2 regions of the Bartonella sp. AC62GZZY genome follow, and region 2 is predicted to be linked to the other one. Evidence: predicted binding sites of a transcription regulator. Region 2 holds the regulator's gene; the other holds the start of a gene.
The links. The regulator HrcA, encoded in region 2, represses chaperone genes, less so after heat shock. The targets are predictions, from matches to a motif close to GTTAGCACTCNCNNNNNGNGAGTGCTAAC.
Positions count from the first base shown of each region.

Region 1: the regulator HrcA is predicted to act here: its motif matches at 6,222-6,250, upstream of groES (co-chaperone GroES).

Region 1 is NZ_JBHIQN010000008.1:13,883-21,990, reverse strand. Features, by position in the region: gene ACFIML_RS06110 (YqaA family protein) at 1-379, opposite strand, end outside; tRNA gene ACFIML_RS06105 (tRNA-Leu) at 601-685, shown strand; gene ACFIML_RS06100 (outer membrane protein) at 2,013-2,900, opposite strand; partial or broken gene fumC (class II fumarate hydratase) at 3,551-3,776, opposite strand; gene fumC (class II fumarate hydratase) at 4,685-6,073, opposite strand; gene groES (co-chaperone GroES) at 6,301-6,597, shown strand; gene groL (chaperonin GroEL) at 6,656-8,108, shown strand, end outside.
Region 2 is NZ_JBHIQN010000002.1:192,305-200,412, forward strand. Features, by position in the region: gene hemW (radical SAM family heme chaperone HemW) at 1-183, opposite strand, end outside; gene rdgB (RdgB/HAM1 family non-canonical purine NTP pyrophosphatase) at 180-827, opposite strand; gene hrcA (heat-inducible transcriptional repressor HrcA) at 1,342-2,412, shown strand; gene grpE (nucleotide exchange factor GrpE) at 2,537-3,199, shown strand; gene thpR (RNA 2',3'-cyclic phosphodiesterase) at 3,295-3,834, opposite strand; gene ACFIML_RS02335 (HPr family phosphocarrier protein) at 4,459-4,752, opposite strand; gene ACFIML_RS02340 (PTS sugar transporter subunit IIA) at 4,770-5,168, opposite strand; gene ACFIML_RS02345 (HPr kinase/phosphatase C-terminal domain-containing protein) at 5,305-5,769, opposite strand; gene ACFIML_RS02350 (stimulus-sensing domain-containing protein) at 5,793-7,577, opposite strand; gene ACFIML_RS02355 (response regulator transcription factor) at 7,617-8,108, opposite strand, start outside.

The DNA.
Region 1 (8,108 bases), on a different contig from region 2:
TGACAATCTTGATGGGGGGAAGATGAAAAAAACCTGATGTTATCAGTAAAATGATGAGAAATTGCAGGGTTGTACTATTTTTCAGAGATTCAAAACTTTCAACCTTACCATAAATTTCTAAAATGGGTTTGGCAAGGGTATCATAGGCAAAATGTCCGATAAACCAACCGGCAATGCCTCCTAATACAGAACAGATCGTCGCAATCAAAGCATAACGATAAACCCGCTTTTGATGGATAAGCAGCATCGGAATATATAAAACATCTATGGGAATTGGAAAAATAGAACTTTCAATAAAGGCAATGAAACCAAGCCAGTGTGGTGCTGTACGCCGATTTGCTAAAGAAATCGTCCAAAGCTTTAATTTGTTTAATATCATGAGGCTTTTATAAGTTTAAGAGGTAAAGACTTTACAAATGAGATTGCTATAAATCCGGTAGAGAAATCCAATAAAGAAAATATTCCATAAAATAGATAAGAAAATGATATGAATTCTTAAAAAATGAGAAGTCTTCTGTTGACGAATCTGTTCTTCTTCATATAGTGCAAAGGAATAATCGACAAGTCTGTCTTTTATAGTCCTGTCTTTTATAGCAGTGTGCGGGTGTGGTGGAACTGGTAGACGCGCCAGACTCAAAATCTGGTTCCGAGAGGAGTGTCGGTTCGAGTCCGACCACCCGCACCACTTCATAAATATTTTCCTTTATCCTGTTACGGCGCATCACGTTGTTTTATAAAACATGGGGGGTATAAAACGTGGGATTTATAGACCGTGTTCAATGTTTGGCATGTTGAATGAAAAACCTCTAATACCCTAGGATTCTTTCATTTCAAGTCTGTTTGTAGTAAATCAACCAAAATCATGTCGCTTGTACGTTACAAGCTAGATGAGCTCGCGTGGAGTGAAATTTTACAAAAAATGAATAAAAATGCCTCTTATGCCGTTTCAAGGGCATCATTGGAGGTAAAGTATATGATGGATGGTGCCAGCTTGCATTTTTATGAAGTGTAGAGATGGTGCTCTATAGATTTTATATTCCTGTGGGTGTTGTCGCAAAATGAGCTTGAGGGTTTTGAGAGATGTTTCTTTAAAACACGCATGTGAATTGGCAACCCAAGTATCTTGAATTTGAGTGTGTTTGGTTTGAAGCGCTGCCGTATGATATGAAGGGTGTGATCCAAAAAAGATATGTGAGAAACAAAAACATGGGGCAATGTGTAATTTCCTCTCTTTAAAAGACAGGAGCAGAGGCTTAAAAGATTGTGCTTTAAAGGCTTTTGAAAGTCGTAAAGCAGAGGGAAATGGTAAGATTGGAAATTGGTTTTTACCTTGACAACTTCATGTGCTCCCTAAATGAAGTTGTCTTCCCGTTACAGAAATTACATAAACAGAGAACCGCAATATCCTCTCTCCATTCTGGCATACAATAGCGGTAAAATACTGTCGTTTGAAGTGTGGTAATATAGGGCATCCTTCCTTGAAACGTTACAGTATTTTTTCGGTGTGTGTTGGATATTCTTAAATGTGTTTATCTTGCTGTAGGTTTAAGAGCATTCCATGCGGAGGAGCCCAAAGAAGCCCGCCCAAGAGTCCCCCGATATCCCCCAAGAGTTTTTGTGTTTTTATAAACGGACATGGTGTTTAAAAATGGATTTTTAGAATCTTTATCCTTTGAGAGCGGGGAGGCAAGTCAACATCATCTTATAAAACTGCAATTGATGCACAATATCCATATTTATTTTAAAGAAATATCTCTTACATAGCGGCTCTCATTTATTTTACGATGGCGCCTAGTGGTATGATGGTAAAGCTCTTATATTCCAAATGCATTACATGAAAGGCTGAGAGGATAGAAATTTGCTTTAAGAGAGGGAGAGGCTTTATTGTTTCGTGACTATTTGTTTAAAGTTTAGTACAGGCTTTTAGAATCTACGTCTTTTTAGGGGTAAAGGGGCATTAAAAAACCCCGTTTTTAACAGGGTTTTTTAATTGTTCAATTTTTCTACAAAACTTAGAATTTATAAGCGATACCAAAGCGAACATCATGCGTTTGAGAAGAGATTTTAAGGTTATCGTTTGCAAATTTCTTTTTAAAAAAATCTGAATAACGATATTCTGTACGCATAATGATATTATCTGTCATTGCAAGATCAAAACCACCACCAACAGTGTAACCAAACATTGTTTTTGTCTCATCTAACACATTGCCAGAAGCAAAAATTGTCGAATCTTCTTGCGATTTTGATAAAAGTGACATGATATATTGCATCTGTGTATAGGCTATACCCCCTGCAATATAAGGCATAAGACGATGGGAAGCAAAACCAATACGCGCGCGCGTGGCACCAGACCACGTTTCTTTCAATGTTACACTGCTAACAACAATGTCACCATAGTTGGATATCGTTTCACCCTGAGCTGCAGGTTTTATGATAGGAATCCCAGCTTTTTTAAAGGCAATGTTAATGGAGTTTGATTCATCTAGAATTTTCTTTCCATTGTCTGTTTGGGTGCTTTTCCTCCCAGACCAGACCATGTCGGTATCAAAACTGAAAACAAGATCTCCCAGATCAATATTAGAACCTGCATACAAACCTGCTCTCAATCCTGATAGTTTCGGTGATAAATCTCTATCAACCCAAGCCCACTTTCCGTCCCTAGCTTCTTGTGCATAATTTAGAGTATTTTTATTGGAAAAATATCCAATTTGTCCTCCAAAATAAAAACCAGACCAAGAAAAAGGCGCAGAAACAGTAACCGGTGAAATACGTGATGACGAAACATCTTGCAATGAAACCTTCGGTTCTGATTGCTTAAAGATTACTGTATCTGCTGCTTGCGCTGTTGAAGCGGTAATGAAGGTGAAAATAGATAGTGCAACTAAACATTTTGTTTTCATAAAAACGTCCCCAATTTATTTCAGATACAAATCGTATTATATACGAATTGGTTAAAAAAATCTATATTTAATATCATTATGAAAACTAAAACATTCAAAAACTCTATAATTATCCATATTTAAGCGTTCTTGAAACTTGTTTTCATGCTATTATCCCACGTTTATATTGATTTTTCAGTATTTTTATATACTCTTTCAGTGTTCTCTGTGTTTTAGAAAAAATTATAGTATAGTAAACAAGCTTTCTATTTATTAAAAAAATATTACTTTATATATATTAAAACACTTTTTGTTGTTAAATGTATTATCCATTATGATTGACACCAATGTGCTTAAATATTCAATTTATCGTAAAAATGCATATTGGTACCGTCATATTCGTTGCTCGTTGGTACCGTCATATTCGTTGCTCGTTTTTGATATTGCATAGCTTTGTATTGCGGTAGCCTTTTGAGCACTCGAGGGGATGAGCGACTTTATTTCTTTTTTATCTATATGCCACTTTTGCTTATAATAATCTAAGCGAATAGTTTTGATTGATTGAATGGAATACGAAGAATCAGAAGGAGTAAAGTGCGAGAATCTCAAGTCTCATGAGGTTTCTTATGCGCCATGTAAAACGGATAAACTCTCCGTTCCGTTCGCTTAAAGCCGGAACGTGGATGAGAGCCTAAAAACTGAATGTCGTTGGCTATTTTAAAGAGATTAGCGCGTGCATTCAGGTTTTTGTGGAAATGCGAGGGCTCCCATAAGGCGTGAGGGATGCCATGAGGAGCAAGGGGCTTTAAATTTATTGCGAGTAGTCTTAAAGGAGGCCTCCGAGAGTAGGCGGATTGTTTCGGCAAAGGAAACCCTTTTCGGTGTATTGAGTTCTGTTCAAACAGCTGTTCCTCTATTGAGCACCCATTTTCACGCTTCATAAAGGAGACATTTCTCAATGTTCCTAAACCCATTTCACGACGGCGATTGTGAATGATATAATGATAAATCTATTGAGCACCTCTTTTACGCTTCATAAAGGAGAAAGTCGGTACCATTACTATATTTGCCAGTTCGTAGGGTGTTGTGACAGTCCTCTCCACAATGTTGTGATAGGCCCCTTTGTCCGTTGTGACAGTCCTTGGCACTTGAGGTGGTTCATTAGAGGCGTTTGTAGTCCTTATCGGATACAATTTCTATTCATACATTCATTGCGTTTGTGATGTGCAAGTAAGTGATTTTGATTGATGCAACATGGGACAGATTTAAAATGAGAAAATCTTACGGTATTTAGGATTCTCGTTCAATATGGATAACGCTAGATTATTATTATAAATAAACACATTATCTCATTGAGATAAGAGTTATTTACCCAATGTTATCAATAATGATAACATTGTAAAGCGTAACTACGATGAATTCATTAATCTTTTTATACTTCGATTGAAATTATGTCTATTAATACCGATTTTTTTGAGCTAATTTTGTTTGGTTGATAGCTAATAGATTTTCAAAATCAAGACGCGAAGCTAGAATGAAAAACACCTTAAGGTCATATCCCTTTAAATCACTTTTTGCCAGTATAGCTATTGGGTGTTGAGCTATGACTATCCATTCCTTTCCAAAATCGTTGTGCCTTTTAAGTACAATATAAGCAACAAAAACACCCATAGCATAAATGCGGCTCAGAGCCTAAAATGAACGCTGTGGGTAATTGTTATCGGTCATCATCGGGGTGTAAAACACCCCGATCTTTTGACAGAAAGATTTGTTTTAAGACGTTTGTATCTTTTTTAGTGAGTTGTTTATTGGGGAGCAATCATCTTTTTGGGATCAACTAATCGGTCATAATCCTCTACAAAAACCCCTGCTTTTAATGCTTCGGTGCGCAAAGTTGTATCATTTTTATGCGCTGCTTTGGCAATTTCAGCAGCTTTTTCATAGCCAATTTCTGGTGCAAGAGCTGTGACTAACATGAGTGAGCGCTCCATGAGCGAGTGAATATGAACACGATTGGCCCGTAATCCTTGAATACAATGCATATCAAAAGAACGCATGCAATCACCAAGAAGGGTAATTGATTGTAAAACGTTATAGCCAATAACAGGTTTATAAACGTTGAGTTCAAAATGTCCTTGGCTTGCGGCAAAGGTTACGCTGGTGTGATTACCAAAAACTTGGCATGCGACCATGGTTAAGGCTTCACATTGCGTGGGGTTGACTTTGCCGGGCATAATAGAAGATCCGGGTTCATTTTCAGGAAGACTGAGTTCCCCTAAACCGGAACGTGGACCAGAGCCTAAAAACCGAATGTCATTGGCAATTTTAAACAGATCAGCAGCTAAGGCATTCAAGCTCCCGTGGAAATGCGCAAGGGCGCCATGATGGGCAAGTGCTTCAAATTTATTGCGGGCAGTTTGGAACGTTATTTCTGTGAGAGTGCTCACTGTTTGCGCAAAAGCAACGTCAAAACCTTTGGGTGCATTCAGTCCTGTGCCAACAGCCGTACCACCTTGAGCAAGCATTTGGACATCGGTTAGAGCATTTTTAATACGCTGAAAATTGGCTTCTAATGCGGCACGATAGCCTGAAAATTCTTGCCCTAAGGTTAAAGGGGTTGCATCTTGCGTATGGGTGCGGCCGATTTTAATGATATCTGCAAATTCTTGCTCTTTTTGTTTTAATGTCGCAATAAGAGCTTCAAGGATTGGCAGTAAGTGTTGGCGTGTTTGCAACGTGGTGGCAATGTGAAGCGCCGTGGGAAAGGAATCGTTCGATGATTGGCTCATATTGACATGGTCATTGGGATGAACTGGTTTTTTGCTTCCAAGTTTTCCTCCCAAAATCTTACTAGCACGATTAGCAATGACTTCATTGACATTCATATTGCTTTGTGTGCCAGAACCTGTTTGCCAGACGGACAGTGGAAAATGCGTATCAAAATCGCCGGCAAGCACTTCATCAGCGGCGGCAATAACTGCTTTTCCAATATTTTCTGGTAGTTTTCCTTTGCCCATATTTACAATCGCTGCTGCTTTTTTGACAAGGACTAAGGCATAGATGATGGCAAGAGGCTGCTTTTCACTGCCAATATTAAAATTATGCAGAGAACGTTCAGTTTGTGCGCCCCAATAACGATCTTGACGTACCGAAATCGTTCCAAAGCTATCCGTTTCCTGACGTGTTTCAACCATGATAAGATCCTTTTTTGTTCACGGGTTCTCAAAAAAGATAGATAACGCGAAAGTGCAATAAGAGGCAAGACTTTGAAGCTTCATTTAGAGAAATTATTTTTATGGCTATTCTTGACATTGAGAGATGCCGATTTTATATCTAATACATGCTAGCACTCGTAGCTTGAGAGTGCTAGCAAGAACTTTTAAGATTAATGCAATTATGTTCAGTTTTAAGGATTTAAAACATGGCTAATATACAATTCCGCCCACTTCACGACCGTGTCGTTGTCCGTCGGGTTGAATCTGAAAATAAAACGGCTGGTGGGATTATCATCCCTGATACAGCAAAAGAAAAACCCCAAGAAGGCGAAGTGATTGCTGTTGGCAATGGCGCTCTCGATGATAACGGAAAGCGCGTGCCGTTAGAAGTCAAAACAGGAGACCGTATTTTGTTTGGAAAATGGTCTGGAACTGAAGTCAAGATTAATGGGGAAGATCTCCTCATCATGAAAGAATCTGACATTATGGGAATTATGGGCTAATTGAAGCGCTTAATTTTTCATTGTGTACTATTTTGAGAAAACTCCAAGGAGAAATTAAATGGCTGCTAAAGAAGTCAAATTTGGCCGTGAAGCGCGTGAGCGTTTGTTGCGCGGTGTCGACATCCTTGCTAATGCTGTTAAGGTGACACTCGGCCCTAAAGGTCGCAATGTGGTGATTGATAAATCATTCGGTGCGCCTCGTATCACAAAAGATGGTGTATCCGTTGCAAAGGAAATCGAACTGGAAGATAAGTTCGAAAATATGGGTGCACAAATGTTGCGCGAAGTTGCTTCTAAAACCAATGATATCGCTGGTGATGGAACAACAACAGCAACTGTTTTAGGACAAGCTATTGTGCAAGAAGGTGTTAAAGCTGTTGCGGCGGGCATGAACCCAATGGATCTTAAACGTGGGATTGATGCTGCTGTTGAAGAAGTGGTGGCAAACCTCTTCAAAAAAGCAAAAAAAATCCAAACTTCAGCAGAAATTGCACAGGTGGGAACAATTTCCGCTAATGGCGCTGCTGAAATCGGTAAAATGATCGCTGATGCTATGGAAAAAGTGGGCAATGAAGGCGTCATTACCGTGGAAGAAGCTAAAACTGCTGAAACGGAATTAGAAGTCGTTGAAGGAATGCAATTTGACCGTGGGTATCTTTCCCCTTATTTTGTCACAAATGCTGAGAAAATGGTCGCTGATCTTGATGATCCTTACATTCTCATTCACGAAAAGAAATTGTCTAATTTGCAATCTCTTCTTCCTGTGCTTGAAGCTGTTGTTCAGTCTGGAAAACCCCTTCTTATCATTGCTGAAGATGTGGAAGGTGAAGCTTTGGCAACGCTCGTGGTCAACAAGTTGCGTGGTGGTTTGAAAATTGCTGCTGTAAAAGCTCCTGGATTTGGTGATCGCCGTAAAGCAATGTTAGAGGATATCGCTATCTTGACATCCGGACAGGTTATTTCTGAAGATGTGGGCATTAAACTTGAAAATGTCACTTTGGATATGCTTGGACGTGCAAAGAAAGTGAATATTTCTAAAGAAAACACCACCATTATTGATGGTGCTGGACAAAAGGCTGAAATTACTGCTCGCGTCAATCAAATCAAGGCTCAGATTGAAGAAACAACTTCTGACTATGACCGTGAAAAATTGCAAGAAAGACTTGCTAAACTCGCTGGTGGTGTTGCTGTTATCCGTGTGGGTGGTGCAACAGAAGTTGAAGTGAAAGAAAAGAAAGACCGTGTTGATGATGCTTTGAATGCAACACGTGCTGCTGTTGAAGAAGGTATTGTTGCTGGAGGTGGTACCGCATTGTTGCGTGCAGCAAATGCGTTGACCGTTAAGGGAAGTAATCCTGACCAAGAAGCTGGTATTAGTATCGTTCGTCGTGCTCTACAAGCACCAGCGCGCCAGATTGCAAGCAATGCTGGTGAAGAAGCCGCTATTATTGTGGGCAAAGTGCTGGAAAATAATGCTGACACTTATGGTTACAATACCGCAACTGGTGAAT
Region 2 (8,108 bases):
AAAAATACTTGTAATATGGCGTGGGCCTATTTTGTGGTATTGCGTTTCTATTTCGCGCTTAAAGGCGGTGACAAAACGTGGTTGATCAACACCATGGATGCGAACATGCGAATTAAAGTCACAATAAGGACATTTAGCTGCACAAAAGGGCCAATGAATGTAAATGCCAAAAGGTTCATTCATGAGAATGCTAAAAGGTTTTCTGCCAAAAGTTTGAAAGCACGTGCGCGATGTGAAAGAGGGGGAATATCATTACATTTCCAGTTGTGTTTTTGCTCTGTTGACATTTCTCCAAAGGTATTTTCATATCCATCGGGTAAAAAAATAGGATCAAAACCAAAGCCTTTGTCTCCCCGTGGAGGCCAAATGAACGTTCCTTCAACGCATCCGCGGAAGTAATCTGCATGAGCATCAGGCCATGCAATGCAAATGACGGATATAAAACGGCATTTCCGTTGGTTTTTTTCTCGTGCTCCGACTTTTTGGAGTTCATTTTCTATTTTTTTCATAGCTTTTGGAAAATTACGTGTACCATCGGCTTGAATTGCCCAATCAGCGGTATAAACGCCTGGCGCACCCTCCAATGCATCTACCTCTAATCCTGAATCATCAGAGAGGGCAGGAAGTCCTGTCTTTTTTGCTGCTGAAAAAGCTTTAATATAAGCATTTTCTTCAAATGTTTTTCCTGTTTCTTTTGGTTCTGGCAAGCCCAGTTCTTTTGCCGATTGTATTATTAAACCGAAAGGCGTAATTAAAGTAGTGATTTCATGCAATTTTCCGGTGTTATGTGTAGCAATGACAAGTTTTTTATCTGCTATGCTTCTCATATAGATTTCTCCAAAAATGAAAGGGGAATTATTTTTGTGCTAAAAACCGGCTTAAATGCTCATACACACACATTCTGCTTGATTTTACATGATATGATTATTTTACATGTTTTATGATATTTTGTTCCAATAAAATTTTTTATCTTGTACGAAGATAACCTTGCAAAGATAGGAAAGACATGTCTTTTTTATGATAGCATTTTTATGGTAAATTTCCAATTTTCTGCTTGCTCTAAAGGGTAAAATTTTCTACTTACAGCGGTTTTTAATCAATCTAGATTCTTTTGACAAGTCCCTACAGCAGACCACTTTACAGATCAACTCTTATCTTAAATATTTCTCATACACTCTAACAAAAAATATTTCCTGCGTAATTTATCAAGCATCACTCTGAAAGGTAGCATTTTACAGCTCAATAGGATAATATGTTTCTATACTACTTTAGACTATTTGACCAAACCTTGGCAAAACTTATATAAGAGATGAGGATTTTAAAAATAGTGAAACAATTGTGATGAAACACAAAACTATTGATAATGAACTAAAATATCTTGATGAGCGTTCGCGTGATATTTTTCGCCATATTGTTGAAGCTTATCTTAATGATGGGGAACCTGTAGGGTCACGTAATCTTTCGCGGCTTTTGCAACAGACATTATCACCTGCAACGATTCGTAACGTGATGAGTGATCTTGAACATCTCGGTTTGATTTATGCACCACATGTTTCTGCGGGTCGAATGCCAACACAATCAGGTTTACGCTTTTTTGTTGATGCATTTATGGAAGCGGGTGATTTGCCAAACGAAGAGCGAGAAAATATTGAAATGCAAGTCAAAGAGGCTGGTCATGCACAATCGGTTGAACATTTTCTTGTTCAAGCAAGCCGAGTTCTTTCAGATCTATCACGTGGGGCAGGGCTTGTTTTAGCAACGAAACAAGAAGGAACATTGAAACATATTGAATTTGTGCGCCTTGATAGGGAGAACGCTCTTGCCGTTTTGGTGACTCAACAAGGTGAAGTTGAAAATCGTATTGTTCATTTACCAGAAGGGGTTACTCATGCACAATTGACGGAAGCAACGAATTTTCTCAATGCCCATATCCAAGGGCGCACACTAAGTGAAGCTAAAGGGGAAATTGCCCGCTTATGTGCAGAAACACGGGCTGCACTTGATGATTTATCGCATCATCTTGTTGAAACGGGATTAGCTCTTTGGGGAGGAGAAGATGCTGATCATAAAATACACCTCATTGTTCGCGGGCGTAGCAATTTGCTTGAAGATGTAAAAGCAGAAGAAGATTTAGAACGGTTGCGCCATTTGTTTGATGATCTTGAAACGCGTGAGAGTATGGCACAGCTTCTCGATTTAACGGATGAAGGTTCTGGGGTTAGAATTTTTATTGGTTCAGAAAATAAGTTATTTTCACTTTCTGGTTCTTCTTTAGTTGTAGCACCTTATCGTGATTCACAACAAAGAGTCATTGGTGCTTTAGGTGTTATTGGTCCTACACGGCTTAATTATGCAAGGATCGTGCCCATGGTTGATTATACAGCTCAACTTGTGTCACAGTTATTGCGTTAAAACGGTGCAAGTAAGTATTTGTACTATAAAAGCTCATTGTATTATATACATCGATACCCCTTGATTTTTGTCTGTAGAATTTCGATATCGAGAATAACGAATCTTATGAAGGAATAAAATTTTTATGTCTGATGAAAAAAACAAATTTACTGACGCTTCATTTGAAAATTGTGATTTAAAAAATCCAGCTGATCGTAATACACTTAAACAGGCAGCCGATGAATTTTTAAAAACACATAAAACAGAGGAACACGAAGTCGTTGAAACAGAAAGCAATGAGGTTAGTGATCTTTTAGCGTCTTTGCAGGATGAAAATAAAGAATTGAAAGATCAACTTTTACGTCTTGTTGCAGATATGGAAAATCTTCGACGCCGTACTATGCGAGATGTGGCGGATGCAAAGGCTTATTCCATTGCTAATTTTGCAAGGGATATGTTATCGGTTTCTGACAATCTCAATCGTGCTTTGGAAGCGATTCCAGAAGGTGCACGGGAGAGTGATGCTGGTTTGAAATCATTAGCAGAAGGCGTTGAAATGACTGAACGTGCCATGATGGCAGCATTAGAACGTCATGGGGTGCAAAAAATTCATCCAGAGGGGCAAAAATTTGATCCTCACTTTCATCAAGCGATGTTTGAAATTCCCAATGCTGATGTTCCAGATAATACTGTTCAACAAGTGGTTCAGGCAGGTTATATTATCGGGGAAAGGGTGCTACGTCCAGCTATAGTGGGTGTAGCTAAAGGAGGAGCAAAAGAAGCTTCTGTTGAAGCTGATTCGGCTTAAAACACATCAATAATAAATCTCCAACATAAAATGCAGTATTCCCTGCAATTACATATATATGAAGTCTTTTTTTAAAGGGTGTTTATAACACCCTTTTATCTTTGAAGCGCCCAACTTCCTTTTACAATATAGGGAGTCTTATTTAAGGGAGAGGCCGATAACAATAAAACAAAATGATCAACCTCAAAAGGAGGGAGCGAAAAATCATCTCGAGAAGATAGATAAGAAGAAAGATCTTTAAGATTAATATCAAATATTCGTGCAAGAGTGATATGCGGAATAAATAGTCTTTCATCAGGCTTTAACTCTAATTTATTCCGGATATATTGCATCTTTTCATGTAAAAGAGTAAGCTTTTCACAAGGTTCAATGCAAACCACAAGAGAATGGGGAGCATTTTCTGAACTAAAAACTTCAAAACCCTTTATCTGTAGCGTAAAAGAAGGAAGTTCTATAGTGTTAAAGGTATGCATAATTTCATCTTCTAGGGAGCTTTCAACTTCGCCAAAAAAAGATAAGGTTACATGAAAATTTTGCGGATTGATCCATTGCGCTTTTGGTAAGCCATTTTGCAATGATATGAGGGCTTTTGTTGTTTGTTGAGGAATCTGAAGAGCACTAAATAGACGATCCATGATATTATCTCCTTATAATGAAAGATGTTATCCCAAGCGCAATATAGATAATAAGGGCGGGGCACGTACCACAGAAAACAAGGCAATAGTATAGAAAAAGAATGTCTAAAGAATTCTTACTATAATTATGAGCTTACAAAGCTTATTCGTTTTAAGAAAATGGTTATGACATTGATAAGAATTGCATTTTCATGATCTGTATCACAATGATGTGCAATGGAAGATTACTTGTGTATTATAAAAGCTACAAAGTGAGCAGAAAATAAGAAAGTTGATAGATTTTTGATGTGCGAAATTATTTTGACATTTATCTTTAGCCTAAAATAAAGCATATTCTAATACAAAGGTGAAGAGTTCTCTTTTCTGTAAAGGTCTAATTATATGATTAAGTTGGGGAATAGCCATAATACGCAAAACTATTCAAATGGGCCAAATAATGTTAGGAAAAGGAAAAAATTATTGCATAACAAAATAACTATAAGCTTTTACATTTATGATAATTATACCAATCTATAATGGATATGAATATTGGTATAAAAGCGGGAAGAGAAATTAAAATTCAAAATAATGATGGAAAGTTCCTATTTTCTAAGAATTATCATCCTTGTTTATGATGAAAAAGCACTAGTTTTCCTCTCCAAAGTTGTTATTGATGAGCTTTTCAAGAGCATTAAGAGCATCTGTTGCTTCTGGTCCTGAAACACGAATGGTAAGGTTGCAACCGGATGAAGCCGCTAGCATCATAAGTCCCATAATTGATGATCCGCCAACAATTTTTCCGTCCTTTTCAACTTCAACAGTAACATTAAAATTGTCAACAGTTTGTACAAATTTTGCAGAGGCACGTGCATGCAACCCACGTTTATTACAGATATTGAAATGACGACTTATACATGGGAGGGTATCTTTGGAAAACATTGGTATTTTATTATCCGCTATAAAATTATACTTGGTACATTAATATATTTACGCCCTGCTTCTTGTGCTATTCTTAACGCGTCTGATAATGAAATATCAGGACATTTGCGAATAGAAATCAGTTTAATAAGCATGGGCAAATTAACACCCGCAATCATTTCAACGCGTCCTTTTTCAATAGCAGGAATAGCTATATTTGATGGTGTTCCACCGAACACATCTGTTAATATGATGACGCCATGATCCGTATCTGTATCGGTTACTGCGGCTATAATATCACCTCGGCGCTGATCTATATCGTCATCGGGATAAACGCATATTGTTGCGAACTTTTCTTGTACTCCAACAACATGTTCCACGGCATGTAAAAATTCGACAGCCAGCTCACCGTGCGTTACAAGCACGAGTCCAATCATTTACGCAAACTCCTGTTAACTAATAAGACCCGACCATAGTTGGTGGGAAAGACATTGTACAAGGCTTTATCTTGCTGCCAAGAAAAATTTGCAAAAAAAAGGCAAAAATTGTGATTTTTTTATCTTTAGAAAAAAATTAGACAGATTTTTGCCATATTCTTCTAAACAAAAATGCTTCAATAGCTTGACAAATGGCTGTACAATCGGCTTCACGAAGAGAGGGAAGTTTTAAAAGAGGAATGTGCAAATTTTCAAATTGAAAAGTTTTATTTGTGGAAAAACGTTCATACTTCGGACCGAGAAAAATAACACAATCGATAGTTGTGTGCTTTTCAAATTCTATCATATAAAGACCAACGCCACGAATCTCGATGCCGCCCTCTAAATTATCAGGAGTGTATCCGTGAAGCTTTCCATTTTCCGCACGCAACATTGTATAATCATCACTGATAAGCTTCGCTTCACGTTTTGACCACTCAGCGCGGTCAAGCAAAGAAAGGGTGATGGTTGATTTTCCTGATCCAGATGGACCTATAATTAACAGCCCCTTGCCGCCTAGTTGCAGGCAATTTGCGTGGAGTATTTCACATTTTGTTTTCATGTCTTTTACTTTGGATAAAAGATTTATTTAGCAAGCGGAAGCATAATAGTAAAACGTGCACCAGTTTTACACTTCCCAAGTGTAGGATCAATAATATTTTCGGCTGTAATTGTCCCATTATGAGCTTCGATGATTTGCCGACTAATAGAAAGGCCAAGTCCAGAGTTTTGTCCAAAAGCATCTTCATTTGGTCGATCTGTGTAAAAACGTTCAAAAATGCGTTCAATATTTTCTGAACGAATACCTGGGCCATTATCTTCAATGGTTAAAATAAGGGTTGAAGCATGACTTTTCATAGTAATGCAAATTTTGCCACGATTCCGAGGAATAAAAGAACGCGCATTTTCAAGAAGATTTGAAATCACTTGTCCTAAACGGAGTTCGTGTCCCAATACAAGATAGGCTTTTCCATGAGGACGTGGGACAATATTAAGGCTTATATCAATAGTTTGCGTATTACGATACACTTCCTGAACAGCATGAACAAGACTTTCCAAAAGCGGTGTCATATCAACGATCTCTGCAGTTTCTCGTGCAAGCTCTGCATCGAGCCGCGATGCATCAGAAATATCTGTAATCAACCGATCAAGGCGGCGCACATCATGTTGAATAATTTCAAGCAATTTCTCTTGTGCTTCTTCATTTTTAGCCAGAGGGAGCGTTTCAACAGCACTGCGTAGGGAGGTGAGAGGATTTTTTAATTCGTGGCTTACATCAGCAGCAAAACGTTCAATGGCTTCAATACGCATATAAAGGGCATTGGTCATATCACGAATAGAAGTTGAAAGGTGACCAATTTCATCTTCACGCATTGAAAAATCAGGAATTTCCACACGCTGATTATTGCCATTACGCACTCGATTAGCCGAGGCAGATAATTTACTTAATGGATGGGCAATCGTATGGGCCAAAAAGAGAGAAAGAACCAAAAGTACGCTACCTACAACGGCAAAAACTTTAAAGATAACCAGTCTTTCGCCTTTTACAATGTTATCAATATCGGAACCAGTGGTTGAAAGAAGAAGAGCACCAACCACTGCGCGATAGCGTTGAACAGGAACGGCAACAGAAACAATTAATTGCCCTTGTCTGTTGCGTCTTTTAGCCGTAGCAAGAGATCCGTTTAATGCGCGGTACACTTCTGGATAAGCAATACCACTGGTTTTTGTTTGTTCTCTGTCAAGAGCAATACCTTTGCCATAAAATACGCTTGAATACCATGAAGTAAGGCGATCCCACATGTTTTGTTCTGTTTTAAGTGGGGGTAAATCATAACTAAAAACTTCTCCACTAGAATAAAGAACGCGCGAATCAAGAAGGAGAGTAGCATCACGATCATAGATACGTGCTCTTGTCGTTTTAGGTGTAATAAGACGCCGTAAAAGAGGGGCAACTTGCTCAGGGTTAATAGGAAAATCCCAAGAATCGGTTGATTGAGGAGCGGGTGTAACGCTTTCACCAGTCTGTAACTCTAAGAGTTTTTGAGGGTCAATGAGGATAGAATTTGTATCTACTGTTGCAGAAGCAGCAATAGCCCCAGCAATAATTTTTCCTTGGGTACATAAACTTTTGATTTTTGCTTCAATTAAACCATCGCGAAATTGGTTAAGGTATAAAATGCCTGTAACTAAAACGGCAAGGGCAGCAATGTTTAATATAACAATGCGACGTGTGAGGCTGGAAAAAAGCAATTGTCTAAAGAGACGTTGTGTTCGAAGATGCAAACCAGCGAACATAAGAAATGGCGTTGAGGAGGTACCATTAACGGTTGTTTTTTGTAAAGTTTCCAGTTGAGAATTGTCTGTCATCGATTTGATTGCCATTCAAATTTTTGCGACAAAGTAGTTTTATACCTCGTGGAAACGATAACCTACACCATAAAGTGTTTCAATCATTGCAAAATCATCATCCACTTGTTTAAACTTTTTACGCAGACGTTTAATGTGACTATCAATGGTGCGATCATCTACGTAGACTTGATCACTATAAGCAGCATCCATTAAAGCATCACGACTTTTTACAACTCCTGGTCTTTGTGCTAAGGTTTGCAGAATCAAAAATTCCGTAACGGTTAAAATAACAGGTTTATCTTTCCATGTACAGGTGTGGCGTTCTTGATCCATCACAAGATCTCCACGTTTGAGAGAAGAGGTGGAAGAAGTTCCTGTAGAAAGCGGTTGGTTACGTGCATTAGAACGGCGTAAAATAGCTTTCACTCGTTCAATAAGAAGACGTTGGGAGAAAGGTTTAGTAATAAAATCATCAGCTCCCATTTTGAGACCAAATAATTCATCAATTTCATCATCTTTAGAGGTAAGAAAAATAACTGGAAGATCAGA